DNA from 3 places in the Actinopolymorpha sp. B9G3 genome. Region 3 is predicted to be linked to each of the others. Evidence: predicted binding sites of a transcription regulator. Region 3 holds the regulator's gene; each other region holds the start of a gene.
What was found. Region 3 encodes LexA, which represses DNA repair genes until DNA is damaged. Its sites were predicted from a motif close to TCGAACANNTGTTCGA; they were not measured.

Region 1: ABNF93_RS04665 (DUF222 domain-containing protein) is a predicted target of LexA. The motif match lies at 1,347-1,362, and genes of this name have one in related genera.
Region 2: ABNF93_RS13045 (DUF5131 family protein) is a predicted target of LexA. The motif match lies at 3,838-3,853, and genes of this name have one in related genera.

Annotation. Positions count from the first base shown of each region.
Region 1 is NZ_JBEEAB010000002.1:324,453-329,956, reverse strand. Features, by position in the region: gene ABNF93_RS04675 (RNA polymerase sigma factor) at 1-576, shown strand, start outside; gene ABNF93_RS04670 (hypothetical protein) at 576-893, shown strand; gene ABNF93_RS04665 (DUF222 domain-containing protein) at 1,372-2,667, shown strand; gene ABNF93_RS04660 (adenylosuccinate synthetase) at 3,017-4,036, opposite strand; gene ABNF93_RS04655 (TrmB family transcriptional regulator) at 4,094-4,939, opposite strand; gene ABNF93_RS04650 (DUF3048 domain-containing protein) at 4,998-5,504, opposite strand, start outside.
Region 2 is NZ_JBEEAB010000006.1:117,813-123,316, forward strand. Features, by position in the region: gene ABNF93_RS13030 (DUF6247 family protein) at 141-434, opposite strand; gene ABNF93_RS13035 (phosphotransferase family protein) at 792-1,757, shown strand; gene ABNF93_RS13040 (three-Cys-motif partner protein TcmP) at 1,989-3,053, shown strand; gene ABNF93_RS13045 (DUF5131 family protein) at 2,989-3,795, opposite strand; gene ABNF93_RS13050 (GNAT family N-acetyltransferase) at 3,924-4,451, opposite strand; gene ABNF93_RS13055 (GntR family transcriptional regulator) at 4,451-5,179, opposite strand; gene ABNF93_RS13060 (DUF6284 family protein) at 5,400-5,504, shown strand, end outside.
Region 3 is NZ_JBEEAB010000002.1:568,555-574,058, forward strand. Features, by position in the region: gene ABNF93_RS05705 (ATP-dependent DNA helicase) at 1-2,058, shown strand, start outside; gene ABNF93_RS05710 (hypothetical protein) at 2,059-2,913, opposite strand; gene lexA (transcriptional repressor LexA) at 2,957-3,694, opposite strand; gene ABNF93_RS05720 (LysM peptidoglycan-binding domain-containing protein) at 4,061-4,609, shown strand; gene nrdR (transcriptional regulator NrdR) at 4,956-5,450, shown strand.

The DNA of each region.
Region 1 (5,504 bases), 240 kb from region 3:
CTCGCCGTCCGCGACCAGCTCCGCGATCCGGAGCGGATCGCGGACGCCGTGCAGGAGACATTCGCGCGCGCCCTTGCCTCGTTGGACAAACTCCGCGACCCCGAACGATTCCGGCCGTGGCTGTTGGCAATTGCCCGACACACCGCGGTCGACATCCGCAGACACCAGAACCGCGTCGGGCTCGAGGAACTCAACGACGATGATGTCGTCACGTCCGACACAACTGACCCGGCCGAGCTCGCAGCCCTACGGGACATGGCGGCGTTGGTCAACGGGCTCGTCATCGGACTCTCCCAACGGGACGCCCTCGCCCTGAGCCTGGTGACCCTCGGATTCGAGGTTGCCGACGTCGCCGCTGCCCTGCGGGTCAAACACGGCGCGGCCAAGGTGGTCCTGCATCGCGCCCGGCGCCGGTTGCGGGCCGCGTTGGTCCTACGCCTGCTGGCCGCGGGCGCCGGCATCCGGTGCCCTGAACTCGGGCCGATCGTCAACGAAGGTGGCACCACCGCGGGCGCGCGACATGCCGAACGCTGTCCGTTGTGCGAGGAAACGGCGCGCCGGGCGATCTACGGTTGATGGCGAGGTTCGTGGCGATCTCGTGGTTCGCCCGCATTCTCGCTGATACCAGGATCGCCGCAGAGACCGGTGACTCGCAGGTCCGAGCGTCGCAATGCCTGAGTGAGGCTCTCGGGCAGCCGCTGCGGATCCCAGTGGGTTGCCGGAATGTCCTCACCGAGATCTTCTTCTGCGTACGCCTGTGCGACACCTGGCGCGAGAAGGATCGCCAGCAGGGCACGCTCCTCCCCATCCAGCTGCGTACGCGTGAATTCGCGAAGCTTCTGGACGAGGCGGGCGGCAGCGTCGGCGTCGATACCAACATTGTCGCGCAGTAACCCCTTTTGGTTACGCGAGGTTCTGTCGGGCGGCTGGAGGCGTACCACGGCGGCCTCTGAACAAGGGCGGCGGTGTAACCGGATGACGCCGGCACCGACCTGCCTCGTGGGTGGTGCGATCCCGGGTCGGGGCCAGGGGGTGGGTCCTGCCGCAGGTCGATCGTGGCCACCCGGCAAGGGGGGAGGCGGATCCGCGAGTGGGCTGGGCGTCCAGCACCTTGCGGATCCGCCCACCTCGAGCGGCTGAGCGCTCAGCACCTTTGCCGATCCACCCACCTCGAGCGGCCGGGCGCTCAGCACCTTTGCCGATCCACCCACCTCGAGCGGACACATGGGGCCCGCTACCACGATCGCCCCGCCGCGCGAGCGGGCAGATCCCCTTGTGCATCGAGGAGTTCCGGCTGTGATCGCGTCTCGGCAGACAGTTGATCTTGTGGTCACGATTCGGTAGAATCGCTGATATGTTCGACCACGGGGTGTGGACTTCTCGGTGCTGGCGTCGGCCGCGCCGGGTCCTGAGCTTGCCGCTGTGTTGGCGGGGATCGACATGGCGGCGATCAATGGTCATGCGCGTGTGGTGGTGATGGCCGCCTGGGAGCGGCAGGTGTCGTGGTCGAACGCGCAGCTGTATGAGGCGATGGCGTTCGTGGCGCGTTCGCCTGCGTGCACACCGGATTCACCGCCTGAGGTGAACGCGTCGTTCTCGGAGTTCGCCTCAGCTGAGGTGGGTGCGGCGCTGGGTTTGTCGCCGGGGTCGGCTGATCGGGAGTTGTCGTTCGCGTTCGAGTTGACCGAGCGGTTGCCGGGCACCCGTGCCGCACTCGCGGAGGGGACCATCAATCTGGGCAAGGCGCGGGCGATCGCCGAGGAGACCTGCTGTCTGTCACCGGAACTGGCGCGGGTGGCGGAGGAGTTCATCCTTGCTGCTGACGCTGCGGTCGGGATGGGTTTGACTCGGGCGCAGTTGGTGCGGCGGCTCCGGCGGAAAGTGCTCGAGCTCGACCCGGACGGCGCCGAGCAGCGACGGCGGGAGGCGCAGCAGGGCAGACGGATCCGGTTCGGTGCGGGAGTGGACGGCACCGGCAGCATCACGGGACAGGACCTGCCGATGGCGGGCACCGCGGCGGCCAGGGTGTTCGTCAAGACCCTCGCCAGACGCATCAAGGGCGAGGGTGATGGCAGGACGTTGGCCCAGATCGAGGCCGACGTGTTCCTCGACCTCCTCCGCGGCCGCCACCCCAACCCCGCTACGCCCGGATCCACCGACGGATCTGCTTCCGGTGCCGAGACGACTGCCCCCAACGGAACCGCAGAACCCTCTGATCACGCAGAACCCCCTGATCACGCAGGACCCTCCGATGACGCAGCCTCGCAGAGACCTGCCGCGGGTGCGGACATCGACCTCGACGGCCGCGCAGACGTCACCGCCGGCAAGGCATGGTCAGGTCTCGACACCGGGATTGACCTGGATGACCCCGGTGATGGCGGAAAGTGTGTCGAGACAGGCGACGAGCACCTGGTGGCCAAGGTCGAACTCATCGCCGACCTCGAAACCTGGCTCCGCCTCGGCGAAAAGGCAGGCGAACTCGCCGGCCCTCGGCGCCATCACCACCGCCGTGATCGACGACATCAAGAACGCCGCAGCAGGCGGGTTCGAATACTGCCGCACCGTCACCATCAACGACAAGGTCGTCTACCACCAAGCTTCCAGCCGCCGCTACAAACCCACCACCACCCAACGCCGCCTCATCCAAGCCACCCACCGCACCTGTAGCCCAACCCGGCTGCAGCCGTCCCGCCGTCGCCTGCGACCTCGACCACACCATCGAACACCGACTCGACGGACCCAGCTGCCTGTGCAACATGGCCCCACTCTGCCGACGACACCACCGCGCCAAACACGAAGCCGGCTGGTGGTGGACCCACAACCGACCCGGCCACCTCACCACCCAAAGCCCCCTCGGCCACACCTACACCGTCGACCCCGAACCGCCACCCAGCGCCGACGAACACTGAGCCGGCAGGCAACCCAGCGCCGACCGGCAAGCTTCGACGGCGCCGCCCCGCCCCCGCGCGATGTTCCCGATGGGGCGCAGACCCGTCGTGCGCCACGCCTGATCAGGTCAGGTCACACCACTCGCGAGATCGATCATGTCGGACAGTCGCGGTCCCGTGTCGAGGAGCGTCACCGGAGCACCGGTCACGTCCTCCACCCGATCGATCAACGCCCGCACGGGTGCCGTGACGTCGGCTGCCGAGCGGGCGCCGCGCATGTGCGGATCAGCGTGGTCGCAGAACGTCAGGGCGATCTTGGTCGGCCCGTTCAGCATCGTGGCGTACTCCAACAGACCCCAGTCGAGGCGCGCAGCCTTGCGTCGCGGACGCCCCGTCACGACGCCGTACTCCGCCACACCGCGACGCAGAATCTCCTGCTCGCACAGCTCGAACGGCAACGGGCCTTCACCCGCTCGTGTCGGCAGTGCCTTGACCACCATCACCACGTCCGAGACGAGCTGCCAGTTGAGTCCGACGTCATCCATCGCAGCCGCGGCGGTGCAGTTGTCGGAGGTCGTGTACGGATACTCCGAGCTGAACGCCAATGACAGCAGGGTTCCCTGAGAACCCTCGACGAGCACGTCACCGTCCCGCGCCGCCGCGTTGACGGCCTTGGCGACATCGGTCACATAGGGCGCCAGGTCCGGGAGCTCCCGCGCCTGCCGCGCTCGGCGCAGGATGAAGTCTGCTCGTGCAGCACCGTTGCCCGTACACGTGGAGCCGACCACGCCGGCGAGATGGGCGTCCTTGCGCTCGGCGGCGATGTGGTCGGGGGTGATGAGGGCACAGCGCCCGTCGACCAGCGCCCGCCCGGCCAGGTCGAACCGCGAAACCTCGGCGAGGAAGACCTCCGGGTCGACGAGGACGCCCGACCCCACGGCCACCGTGGTCGACGGGTTGAGCCATCCGGTCGGCAGCTGCCTGGCCTTGACCAGGGTCCCGTCGTCGAGGGTCACGCTCGCGCCCGCGTTCGTTCCCACCCCCGCACGTACCGTCAACGGCACGTTGTCGCGCCTGGCAAGGTGTGCGCACACCTTGCCCTTGCCGGAGTCGCCCCACATGGCATCCACGATGATGACGGCACCCATGGCAGTCCCTTCGTTCGTACGGAGGAATTCGTCGGCAGGTACGGCAAAAGCGCCAGGTCAGTCGGGTAGGAGCTCGTTGACGGCGGCGGGGTCAGCGCCGAAGCCGACGACGGACATCAGCCGGCTGGCCTGGTCGGGTGGGAGCAGGCGTGCCCGCAGCTCGACCAGGTGCCGGCCGAAGGCGCCTTCCAGTTCCGGGCGTAGGCGTTCGTAGATGGCGGCGAGGTACGCCTCGTCGCGGATGAGTTTCTCGACGACCCGCAAAAGGGCGGGATGCGCGGTGTAGACCGCACCCGCGGGTTCGTCGAGCGAGGCGATCAGCGCCGTGGTCGAGTCGACGGCGAGGGTCAGGACGTGCCCGCCGACCGTCATGTCCTGGGGTTCGTGCCGGTAGACCTCGCCGAAGTCGACGGGTACGTCGCCGAAGACGTTGACGACGACCTGACAACCGGTCTGCGCGGCCGAACGCAGGGCCGGCCCGAGCCAGGCCAGGTCGTCGGCCATGACACAGACGGCCACCCGTTCGCGGGCGTCGGCAACGAGCGCTCCGGCGCGTTCAAGGACGGCGTCGCGACCCCGCAGGGTCCAGAAGGCGGCCGGCTCGGAGGGCGTGGCCATGGCGGCCAGGTCGACGATCAACGCCTCGCAGCGCGAGGCGGTCTCGCGCTTGACGCGGCCGAGGACCTCCGCGGGTGGCAGGGCGACGAAGCGGGCCGGCGAGTCGCTGACCTGCTCGACGACGCCGCGGTCGCTGAGCCCGGCGAGGACCTGGTAGACGTTCGCCCGCTGCAGGCCGGCCACCTTGGCGATCTCGTAACCGGTCGCCGAGGGCTGGCGTAGGAGGGCGACATAGACGCGCGCCTCCTGGGAGGAGAACCCGACCTGCATCAGTCGTTCGATCACATACGCAGACCCTAGGCGAGGAGTAGTAGTGCGCGCAACTACGTAGGGCCCGTGGGGGCTACGACGGCAGCTTGAAGACCACCCAGACCTGGCCCGGCGCGAAGGTCATCGGCTTCCCCGCAGGTGTCGTGAACGTCGTGCCGCCCGTGGCACGTGGCCGCGACCAGCGGGCGTCGTACGCCCGGCCGTCCCGGAGGACGAGCGCCTTGCCCTTGCCCACCGACGCGAAGTTGGGCGTGATGTTGCCCCACTTGTCGCCGAGCTTGGACGGCTTGCGGGCGACGTTCTGCACCACGACGGTCGCCGGCTTCGGTGGTGCACCTCCGGTCATGCGGACCGGATCACCGTCCATCGAGACCAGCCACCGGCGTTCGCTCGCCGACCAGCGGAACCCGACGCGGAACGCGGGGTACCGCACGGTCTCGCTGCTCACCTTCCGACCGCCCTCAGGCGCGTCGCCGAACCGGAATCCGATGTCGCGGGCGGTGCTCGCCTTGGGCGCGTCCGCGAGCAGGCCCTTCGGCGAGGCGTAGAGGTTGTGGGGCGCCGGGCGCGAGTCACCGCG
Region 2 (5,504 bases), on a different contig from region 3:
GTGATCAGTCGGGAATGTGCGGAGTGGGTCGTCAGGACTCTCCGATACCTCGCCCATGGTCGCGATCAGGGCGTCGAAGGCCGCATCAGGTAAGCCGTCAAGCTGCCCCAGGGCCTTCCCGGCAAGCCGAACCCGGTAGATCACGACTTGCGCTGCCGCCTGGCGATGGCACCTTCCAAGGTCATGTACTCACCAATCCCCCGCCCGGCGTCCTCGCGCGCCTCGTAGTAGCCAGGGGCACTGACGGCGAGCGCGATCAGGCTCCACCTGTGGAGGAGTGCGGTGAGTTCCTTGTACCGCCAGATCTCGTGCGCAGCGGCTTCTGCTGCCTGGCGATACTCCCGAAGGAACCGCTCCCGCTCGCGCTGCGGCAGCTTGTGCATGATCTTCTCAGGGTCGTACGAGTCGTGGTAGTCGCTCGGCTGAGCGGTCATGGACTCTGGCCCCCTCGTGTCTGGTCCTCGTCGGCCCAGTGTAGACGCCCAGGCGCGTCCCTCAGGGTCGCGGTGTATCCCGGCTGTATCCCGTATCTCCGCAGGTCAACGGCGTCGGGATACGTGGGACACACCGGACACACCTTGGCACGGCCGTCCGCAACGAGGGGGTCGGACGAGTACAGGCGCTTGGCTGTTCATACCGACCGTATCGAAGCGCAACAATCGGGTTCGTCAGCCATGGACCAAGGTCGGCGCACGTCCTGGTAGTCCTCACCGGTGCCGCAACAGCTGTCTAGCGCGTCATAGCAAATATCGATTGGATCGCACGATGCGTCGCCGTACGCTGTGCCGGTCATGCCATCGTTGAGCGGTTACGGTCACGTATCGGATCCTGCAGAGGCACTCGCCTACCGGCTGTTGGAAAAGCACGGGTCCGATCCTGCGCAGGCGAGCCGGCCAGAGCACGGTTGGGCGAACGAGGTGTGGCTCGGCGAGACGGCCGTTGCTCGTATCAAACGTGCTGTCCACGGCGCATTCGCGCGCGAGGTTTCGCTTGCCGCCATGCTGCCACCTGATGTCGGCTATCCCAACGTGCTCGATCTGGGAGTCGCCGACGGGATGGAGTGGATGGTCACCAAGCGACTGCCCGGGGAGAATCTGAAGGTCGCCTGGCCAACGCTCGATGCGTCGGTGCGGGTGAAGGCGGCGACCGACCTCTGGGCCAGGTTGGAGGCGGTCCACCGAACCGACGTCGCTGCCGCTCGGACGCTCGGTTGTACATCCACGCCGTTCTATGCCCTGGACGAAGGGGACGCTCGGCAGCTCCTGGACTGGCTTCTCCAGAACGAAGCCATCGAGCCGACACTGCACGATCAGCTCAGCGACATGCTGGACCGGTTGTTTCGAGCCATCCCCGAGGTGCCCACAGTGCTCAGCCACACCGATGCGGGGCCGCACAACACGGTCTGGGACGGCACGAACGCCATCCCGATCGACTTCGAGACCGCCTCGGTAGCGCCGGCAGACCTCGACCTGGAGTGCATCCTTCGAATCATGGCCGAGCAGGGCGAGCCCAACCCGGCTTCAGCCCTCCTGGAGCAGGCTGCCGGGCTTCTAGCCCTGCCGGGTGCAGCGTCGCGACTCTGGGGCTACGCCGTCCTGCGCGACTTGTGGGGTCTCCGCGGATGGCTTCTCCACGCACGGTCCGGTGGCGACCTCCAAGAATGGGGAGCCGAGCCTCACGACCTGCGTACGTGGGAGCCCTGGCGCTACCTCCATGGCCACGCGTCCCGAACCAGCTGGCTTGCAGACCTCCTGTAGTAACCGGCGGAGAGCGTTGCACTCCGAAGCCCTGCAGGGAGCCGCCAGGTTCCGGCCTCCTCAGTCATGGCGACAGCGAGAGAGGAATGGCCGCACTCCCTCGATGGCCGATGATGGCCAAGGTGTGCGCCAGGGCCTGCAACGGAGCGGAGTCTTCGCGACGCTATACGTAAGGCTGGCGCACTAGAGAGGCTTGGGGGATCTACCGTGCCTGATACGACCGTTTGGCCGATGTATCCGCACACCCGAGCCAAGCATGACCTCCTCGTGAGATATCTGGGCGGCTGGTTCCCGGTATTGAGCAAGTACCGAGGGCGGATTCTCTTCTTCGATGGGTTCGCTGGGCCAGACATCTATGAAAATGGCGATCCGGGATCTCCGACCAAGGCGCTAAACACACTCCTAGAACATCGATTCAAGATGAGTGATTGCGAGTTTGTATTCGTATTCAACGAGCAGGATCCGGACAGGTTTGAATCTCTGAGAGAGCGGCACAAGGCCCTCACAGACTCCGTTGGAGAATTGCCGAAGAACGTGACCGTTCACTTTCTTAATGAGAACTTTGTTGACGTGGCAGAAGGCATACTGGAACAGTTGGAGAGAAACGGAAAACAGCTCGCACCAACCTTCGCCTTCCTCGACCCGTTTGGTTACAAGGACATTCCAATAAAACTGATTCAGCGATTCCTTGCTTTTGAACGGTGCGAGTTGTTTATCTACTTCGACTTCAATAGCACCATGCGATTCGCAACCGCAGGGAACGTAGACAAGCGGTTCGAGGAGTTGTTCGGAACTGACGAATTTAAGAATGCCCCACCCTCAGGTGATCCTCAGCGGGGCCCCTTCCTCCGGGACCTCTATGAGCGCCAACTCAAAGAAGTTTGCCAATTCCCGTACGTGCAAAGTTTTGAAATGGTGCGCCCCGACAACAAGGTTGGCCACTACCTTTACTTCTGCACCCGTAACATAAAGGGACTCGAAGTTATGAAGGAGGCGATGTGGAAGGTGGCACCTGGCGGCGACTTTAGGTTCTCCGACGTCCTTGCGGGTCAACCGATCCTCTTTGAGGAGAACCCCGACACATCTCCCCTTCAAGCGAATCTCTTGTCCCATTTTGCCGGGCGGCTAGTGAACATCAAAGAGGTGCAGGACTACACGCTGGTCTACACTCCGTTTGCGCTCTCACACCTCAAGGCACGGACACTCGCCCCTATGCAGCGCGAGGGCATGATCAGCTCGCCGAACCAGCAGAAAAAGAACACCTTTCCTGACGGGACGTTGATCCAGTTTCGTTAACAACAACTCGGGGCGGCATCTCATCCCATGTCCTGCCCTCAAGTAGCCTTCCGCCCGACTTGGCAGTTCGGCCACCCCATTGCTTGAAGAAGAAGGGAACGCCTGCACTCTGGCATCCATCTCGGATCTCCACTACCCAATGCGGTCGCATCGGTCGGCACCCGACTCCAGATTCGCCACCGACGATAATCCAATCGATTGCAGCGAGATCAAGGTTAGGTAACGGACCTAGTAGCGGTTCGCATGAAAGAAACTTGACAGCTGCAGGTAGCTGACTTAGGTCTTTCGCACGGTGAACCACACTCATGTCCTCGACGGAGCAGCCAACCCACAGATTCCTTGGCCAATCCAGCTTCCCTGCCAGCCGAAGGGCACGCCTTGGGCGCTTAGTCAACACTTGGTACGTGTGCCTTGGCGTATCTTCCATGACTTGAAAGACGTCCCTGATAAAACCCAACGGCACCTTGGCATGGAAGAGGTCGCTCATCGAGTTAACGAAGACGACGCGAGGAGATCGCCATCGCTTAGGTTGGTCTAGGGCCTGAGGATGAAGTGCAACGCCGAACCCAGGTCCGGACGTAGAAGGATTGCCGTCGCTCTGGTACTTCTGCGCACCCATCGACTTCAGGCGACTGGCAAGGGTTAGCGCGTAGCAGTTGTCACAGCCTCTTGAAATTCGATCGCATCCTGTAACAGGATTCCAGGTTGCTTCGGTCCATTCGATCTTGCTGTTTATTGACATCGCCTGCGTCCCCCTATGCCGCCTCGGGCCTGCCACCCACGATCGATCATCTGTTCGATCGTGTCAATGCGACACGCTACTCAAGGGCCTTCTTGGCCGGCCGGCCATGCCGGCTAGGGTTCCCCGACTCATCTAGCCCCACCGCGAGGCGAGTAGCCGGTTCGCAGTGCCCTCTGGAAAAGGGCGCCACTCATACGGCCGGGGATGTCGACGGTTCGTACGTGCTCGAAGCCGTGGGCTTCGTAGTAGGCGTGGAGCCGAGTGTTGGTCGTCCAGCAGTTGAGCCGAATCCAGCGGTCGCCACGCTCACGCCCCTGCTCGCCGACAGCATCTAGCAGGGCAGCCCCGTAGCCCTTCCCGTGCTGGTGCTCCGCGACCAGGAGGCGGCTGATGTAGGTCTGTGGCTCCTTGACTTCTTGTGGCGTCCAGAGTTCGGCGTCGGCCTCGATCAGGGCCACGATCGCGACGATCTGGCCGTCCACGCACCAGCCGACGAAGGCGCCGGTGTCGATCTGGTGGTCGATGCTTCGGCGTACGGCTTCTGGGTTGACCCCGCGCCGGTACTGATCCGTGCCCTTGTCCGCGAGCCAGCCTTCTGCGTGACTCCGTATCCGGTGGACGAGCTCGCGGTGTGTCTGGTCGAGCTTGACCAGCATCACGCCTCCAGGTTGTACGAGACCTGAACCTGGTCGGCGGCCATCCGCGTTACCAGGTAGCGCACGGGCCGGTCTTCGGCGTCGAAGCCCGTTCGGGTGTGCACGAGCAGCGGCGTTCCCAGTGCCATGCGGAGCTGTTGCGACTCCTCCGCGGTGGGCATCCGCGAAGTGATGGTGTCGTACCAGCGAGCCTGCTTGTGGCCGGTGGCGGCGAGCAGGCCACCTTGCACGCCGACGTCGCGTGGGTCCCAGAACAGCTCGTTGTCGTCGGTGACAAAGGGCGGGAAGTAGGACTCGCTCAGCTGGTGAGGTATCCCGTCGACGCTTCGGACTCGATACCGCGCCTGGATCGGGGTCCCCTCCGGGATCTGGAGAACTTTGGCTACGTCGGCGGGGGCCTCGATGGTGGTGATCCGCATCTCGTTCTTCGGCTCGCCGCCCTGGGCCCTGATTGTGTTCGCCCAGGCGTCGCCGTCGTTGGAGTGTGCGCGCTCCCACTCGCTCATGGGCCACTCCCAGCGGCGACCATCCCGCACGGTCCGCCGGTTGCCCTGACTGCTGGTGATCAGGCCCTCGTACTCCAGGGTCGCGAGAGCTTGCCTGATGGTTCCGCGACCGACTTCGTACTTCTCCACCAGCTGCGCCTCACTGGGGAGCGTCGAGCCCGGTGGACCCAGCGACTCCCGTATGAGCCTGGCGATTCGCTCGTGTTTGTGCTCAGTGGGCATTTTTCCTCTCTTTCGTACTTGACAAGCTTATCCACCTTGTTCGAACATGTCACCTATCCGGCTTGTTCGAACAAGCCGAATGAGATGGACAGTCGAAGAACGCTACCGGAGAGGCAGGGCCGTGCGAACGACCGGAGGAGACAGGAGGGGCCCCGCAGGTGCTGGCACACCCACGGGGCCCGGGATGAAACCGCGTACCAGACGAGAGGAACAACGGTTCATGTCCATCATCTCTCGCCGACCTTCGGGTTGGTACGAACGCGATGCAGGTGGCTCGGCTGAGGACCTGGAGCCGACCCCAGCCGAGCTGGCCGCGATCGAGGCC
Region 3 (5,504 bases):
CTCGTTCCGGCGTTCCTGCATCCGGGTGGGGGCGAGCGACGCCCGGTCGTGGTGGCGACGGCCACGCTGGCGCTGCAGGCGCAGCTGGTCGGCCGTGACCTTCCCCAGCTCGTGGATGCGATCGAGAAGCGGCTCGGCCGGCGACCGTCGTACGCCATTTTGAAGGGACGGCACAACTACGCCTGTCTGCACCGGGTTCGTGACGGCGTACCCGACGAGCAGGGAGCCCTGGTCGAGAGAGTCGACACGGGGCCGCTCGGCCGGCAGGTCCTGACGTTGCGGAACTGGGCGAAGAACGAGGCACAGACCGGCGGCAACGGCGACCGCGACGCGGCGCCGACCCACCAGGACCGCGCCTGGGCGCAGGTGGCCGTGTCGTCGCGGGAATGCCTGGGCGCACAGCGCTGCCCCTATGGCGACGAGTGCTTCGCCGAGCGAGCCCGGGAGCGTGCGCTGGCCGCCGACGTGATCGTCACCAACCACGCACTGCTGGCGATCGACGCCCTGGAGAACGTCCCCGTGTTGCCCGACTACGACGTCGCGATCGTCGACGAGGCGCACGAGCTGGCCGCCAGGGTCACGAGCACGGCGTCGGCGGAGCTGGCGCCCGGCATGGTGCAGCGCGCGGCGCGCCGGGCCCGGTCCTTCTGCGACGGCGGCGAAGCCGATCCGTTGGAGGACGCGGGCGAGACCCTGCGCACCGCCCTCGCCTCTGCGGCGCTCGGTCGGGTGGAGTCCCTGGGTGGCGAGCTCGCCGCGGCGGTCGCGCTTGTCCGTGACAGTGCACGTGCGGCCTGGTCGGCGTTCCCTGGGGAGAAGAAGGACCCGGGGGGCGATGCCGAGAAGGAGTCGGGACGCCGCCAGGCGCGGGCCTACGTCGAACAGGTCCGTGACATCGCCGATCGGATCGCGGCGATGTCGCCCCACGACGTCGTGTGGGTGGCCGAACGCGAACGTGGAGGGCCTGAACTGTGTGTGGCGCCGCTGTCCGTGTCGGGCCTGCTGCGGGTGCACCTGATGGCCGAGCGGACGTGCATCCTCACCTCGGCGACGTTGAAGCTGGGCGGCGACTTCGACGCGGCGGCTCGGTCGGTGGGCCTGCGACCGGTCGACCGCCTCCCTGATCCGCCGGAAGGCCACGAACCGGTAGGCGACCAGCCAACAGGTGACGGGCCGGATGGTGACCGCCCAGAAGGTGACCGCCCAGAAGGTGACCGCCCAGAAGGTGACCGCCCAGAAGGTGACCGCCCAGAAGGTGACCGCCCAGACGGAGACCGGTCAGGACGTGCGGCTGGCCGTCACACAGGCGGTGCGAACGCAGAACCCGGCGGCGCTTCCACCGACCCGGCCGCGGCGGCGGGCACGGACGTCGTGGAACCCTTGCCGTGGCGTGCGCTCGATGTCGGTTCGCCGTTCGACTACGGCCGGCAGGCGATCCTCTATGTCGCTCGACGATTGCCGCCGCCGGGGCGTGGTGGCATCTCGGAGCGCACGTTGCAGGAGCTGGCACAGCTCATGGAGGCCTCGGGCGGCGGGACACTCGGCCTCTTCTCGTCCCGCCGCGCCGCGCAGGACGCCGCGGCAGCGGTTCGGGAACGCCTCGGCCTCGAGGTGCTCTGCCAGGGCGAGGGGCAGCTGGCGGAGCTGCATCGCCGGTTCGTGGACGAGCCGCGGACGTCGTTGTTCGGCACCTTGTCGCTCTGGCAGGGACTGGACGTGCCGGGCGACACCTGCCAGCTCGTGGTCATCGACCGCATTCCGTTCCCGCGTCCCGACGACCCGCTCGCCTCGGCCAGGCAGCGCGCCGTCGACGAGGCCGGCGGCAACGGCTTCATGGCGGTGGCGGCGACCCATGCCGCACTGCTGCTCGCCCAAGGCGTCGGCCGGCTGATCCGGCGTTCGTCCGACCGCGGGGTGGTCGCCGTGCTCGATCCCCGGCTGGTCACGGCCCGCTACGGCGGCTTCCTGCGGGCGTCACTGCCACCGATGTGGTTCACGCCCGACCGCGACGTCGCCGTCGGAGCGCTGCAGCGTTTGCGCGCCGCCCGCGACGCCTGATCAGTCCGGCATGCGTACGCAGATCGCGATCGGGGTCTGTTGGCGGCCCTGACCGAACGGGTTGTCCCGGAACAGTTCGCAGAAGAAGCCGGGGCGGCGATCGGTGTCGTGTCCCAATACGTCACGGCCGAGGTCGTTGGAGTCGATGACGACGGTGCCCGCCAGCGTCCCGGCGATGTCCTCGGGGAGCTGGGCAGTCACGGCGTCGGTGATGGCCGTGGCCACCTTGCCAGGGTCCTTGGGCGGAAGCTTCGCCGAGACATTGGACGGGAACGCCGAATAGGACGTCGGGCCGTCGATCGCGTTGACCCGGTGCCCGGCCACGACGTAGAACCATCCGCGCTGGCGGACGGCCTTGCCGACGACACTGGCTGCTGCCGCTGCCAGGATCCTGGGAAGGCCCGCCTCGTTGATCGCCAGCTGCATCGTCCAAGGGCTGCCGAGTCCGATGCCGTGCGGCGTGCGCTGGACCAGCCGGGAGAGGACCCTGGCCGCGGGTCCCGGGTCGATCTCCCAGGTGAAGTAGGACCGTCCCTGCGAGATCGCCACGATCTTCTCGCTCACCACGACGTACCACGGTCCCTCGAAGACCCCGCTGAAGTGGGGACTCTCCGCGACATGGCGCGCGGCATCGCGGACGTAGGCCGTCACGCGGGTCGGCACGTCGTCGCCGCGGGCGAAGAGTTCAGTCTGGAGGGGGATGCGTGCCCATCGCATCCCTTCGACCTCCACGACCAGACTCTTGCCGTCGTTCGGGGCCAACGGCTCCTTCGCCGGCGGTGGATCGTGCGGGACAGCGGACCGCGCGCGGTCAGCTCCTGACGTCGCGTCGGTCCCCGTCGTGGAGTTTGTCATGCTGCTCCCGGTCGTCAGGTGGTGTGCGCGGCACCCTGACAGGTCAGACGCGCCGCAGGACCGCGACGACCTTACCGAGGATCACGGCGTCGTCTCCAGGAATCGGCTCATAGGCCGGGTTGTGCGGCAGCAGCCAGACCTGCTTGCCGCGCCGGCTGTAGGTCTTGACGGTGGCCTCACCGTCGATCATCGCCGACACGATCTCGCCCAGCTCGGCCGTGGGTTGCTGGCGAACCACCACCCAGTCGCCGTCGCAGATGGCCGCCTCGACCATCGAGTCTCCCTTGACCTTGAGCAGGAACAGCTCACCTTCGCCCACCAGCTGACGGGGGAGCGGCATGATCTCCTCGACAGCCTGCTCGGCGAGGATCGGTCCACCGGCGGCGATCCGGCCTACCACGGGCACGAACGCCGGCGTGGGATGAGCGTCACCGCTGTCGGTCTCGTCGTACGTCGTCATCCGGGCACTCGAGACGGCCCGGCGGTGCGTGTCGGGGAACAAGACCTCGAGCGCGCGGGGTCGGTTGGGGTCGCGCCGGATGAACCCCTTGGTCTCGAGGACGCGGAGCTGGTGGGCGACCGATGAGGACGAGGTCAGACCGACGAGCTCGCCGATCTCGCGCATGGCAGGTGGATATCCCCGGTTTTCGACCGACTCGCGGATGACTTCCAGGATTCGGCGCTGCCTGGGCGTGAGGCCGGTGGCGTCCGGCGGCCCGTCGGGCAGTTCGCGCACGGCCGCGGTGGAGGAGTCGCGATCGGACTTCTTCCGCTTGGGCATAGCGGTGTTCTCCTTCCGAGGGTTTCCAGGAAGGGCTCCCGGGTTCCCGCCGGGTGCCCACATCGAGGAGCGTAGGGCCTCCGCCATCCACTTTCAAACATCTGTTCGACGGCGTGTCGCGAGCGTGTCGCGGACCGTGCAGGACGCCGGTCGCGCCCACCCGGCCGATGGGGGGTCTGCCTGGCCGACGTGGGCGGGGCTGGTCCTCTCTTATGGGAGAACCTGTGGCCTCGAACCTATTTTCGACCCTGCGGTCTGGCGGGCTGTCGGTGGGGTGGTGTAGAAAATCGTCCAGACGTTCGATCGAACAGTCGTTCGACGTCGAGCAAGGTCGAGGTTCGTTCCCTCGCCGTAGGAGGTCGGCACATGAGCAGCAGTGCGCCAGTCGTGCACATCGACGAGTTCCGTTCCCGGCGGACCTCTCGGGCGGGCGCGCCCCACCTCCCGGAGGCACTGTCGGGCAGTGGACGGCTCGAGGCGGTCCCCCGCAGGGCCGCCGCCGAGCGCACTCCGGCGCGAGCCCGGCGCGGTCCACGGCCGCGGTTGGTGCGGGCGTGTCATCGAGGGCTGGTGGCGGGTGAGCCCGTGCAGGCGCCGGTCACCCTGACCCGGCGGGGCCGGGTCGCCGTTCTGGTGATGACGCTGGTCTTCCTCGCGCTCGGCGTCCTCGGCTCGGTTGTCCTGTTGCAGGGCGCGTCGGCCGCCGACGCGGGCTCTGACGGTGGTCAGTCGGTCCGGACCAGGACGGTGACGGTGGCGCCAGGGCAGACGCTGTGGGAGATCGCCGCACGAGTGGATCCTGATGCCGACATCCGGGCCACGGTCGAGGAGATCTCCCGGCTCAATGGCCTGACGAGTGCCGGTGACCTGGAGATGGGCCAGTCACTCGTGGTCCCAGTTCGTTCCGGTGGCTGACATCGCCGCCCCGAAGGTCTGGCCGGCGACACGCCCGACTATCGCGGGTTCTGTCCCGCCTTGCGCCACCTGACCTGCAGCGACGCGGGGAGAGGAGTGTCGCCGGCGCGTCGAAGCTTGCATGGGTCTGGCGACCGACGTACGGTACCCCTAGATATGGTAGTTACAGAGCTGTAAGTCGTCCACAGGTTGTGATTCGAAGCCCACAGGTTCTCCCCAGGGAATCCACAGTCTCATCCCCAGGAGAAGCGCGATCTGGGCCCCGAACCAGGACATGTCGGGCAGATCTTGACGGCAGGGCCCGATCATCTGATCACCGCCGCCTGGACCCCGAGGAGCGCGCGTCATGCACTGCCCTTTCTGTCGACACCTCGACAGTCGCGTCGTCGACAGTCGTACGACCGACGACGGCACCGCGATCCGGCGCCGTCGCCAGTGCCCTGAGTGCGAGCGTCGCTTCACGACCGTCGAACAGGTCACCCTCGCCGTGGTGAAGCGCTGCGGAGTGACCGAGCCGTTCAGTCGGGACAAGGTCGCGGCCGGTGTGCGCAAGGCGTGCAAGGGACGGCCCGTCGACGAAGATGCCCTCGCGCTCCTCGCACAGCGCGTCGAGGACGAGATCCGGGCTAGCGGTTCGGCCGAAGTTCCGTCGCACGAAGTCGGGCTCGCGATCCTCGGTCCGCTGCGGGAACTCGACGAGGTCGCCTACATGCGGTTCGCAAGTGTCTACCGGAGCTTCGGGAGCCTGTCCGACTTCGAGACCGAGATCGCGCTTCTGCGCGCCGAGCGGGCCGAGACGGTTCCCGAACCCACACCCGAGCGGGAATCCGCCCACCCCTAGGAGCAGGGCCACGACGGCCGAACGGGACCAGGTGGAGAACGGCTCGCCACAGAC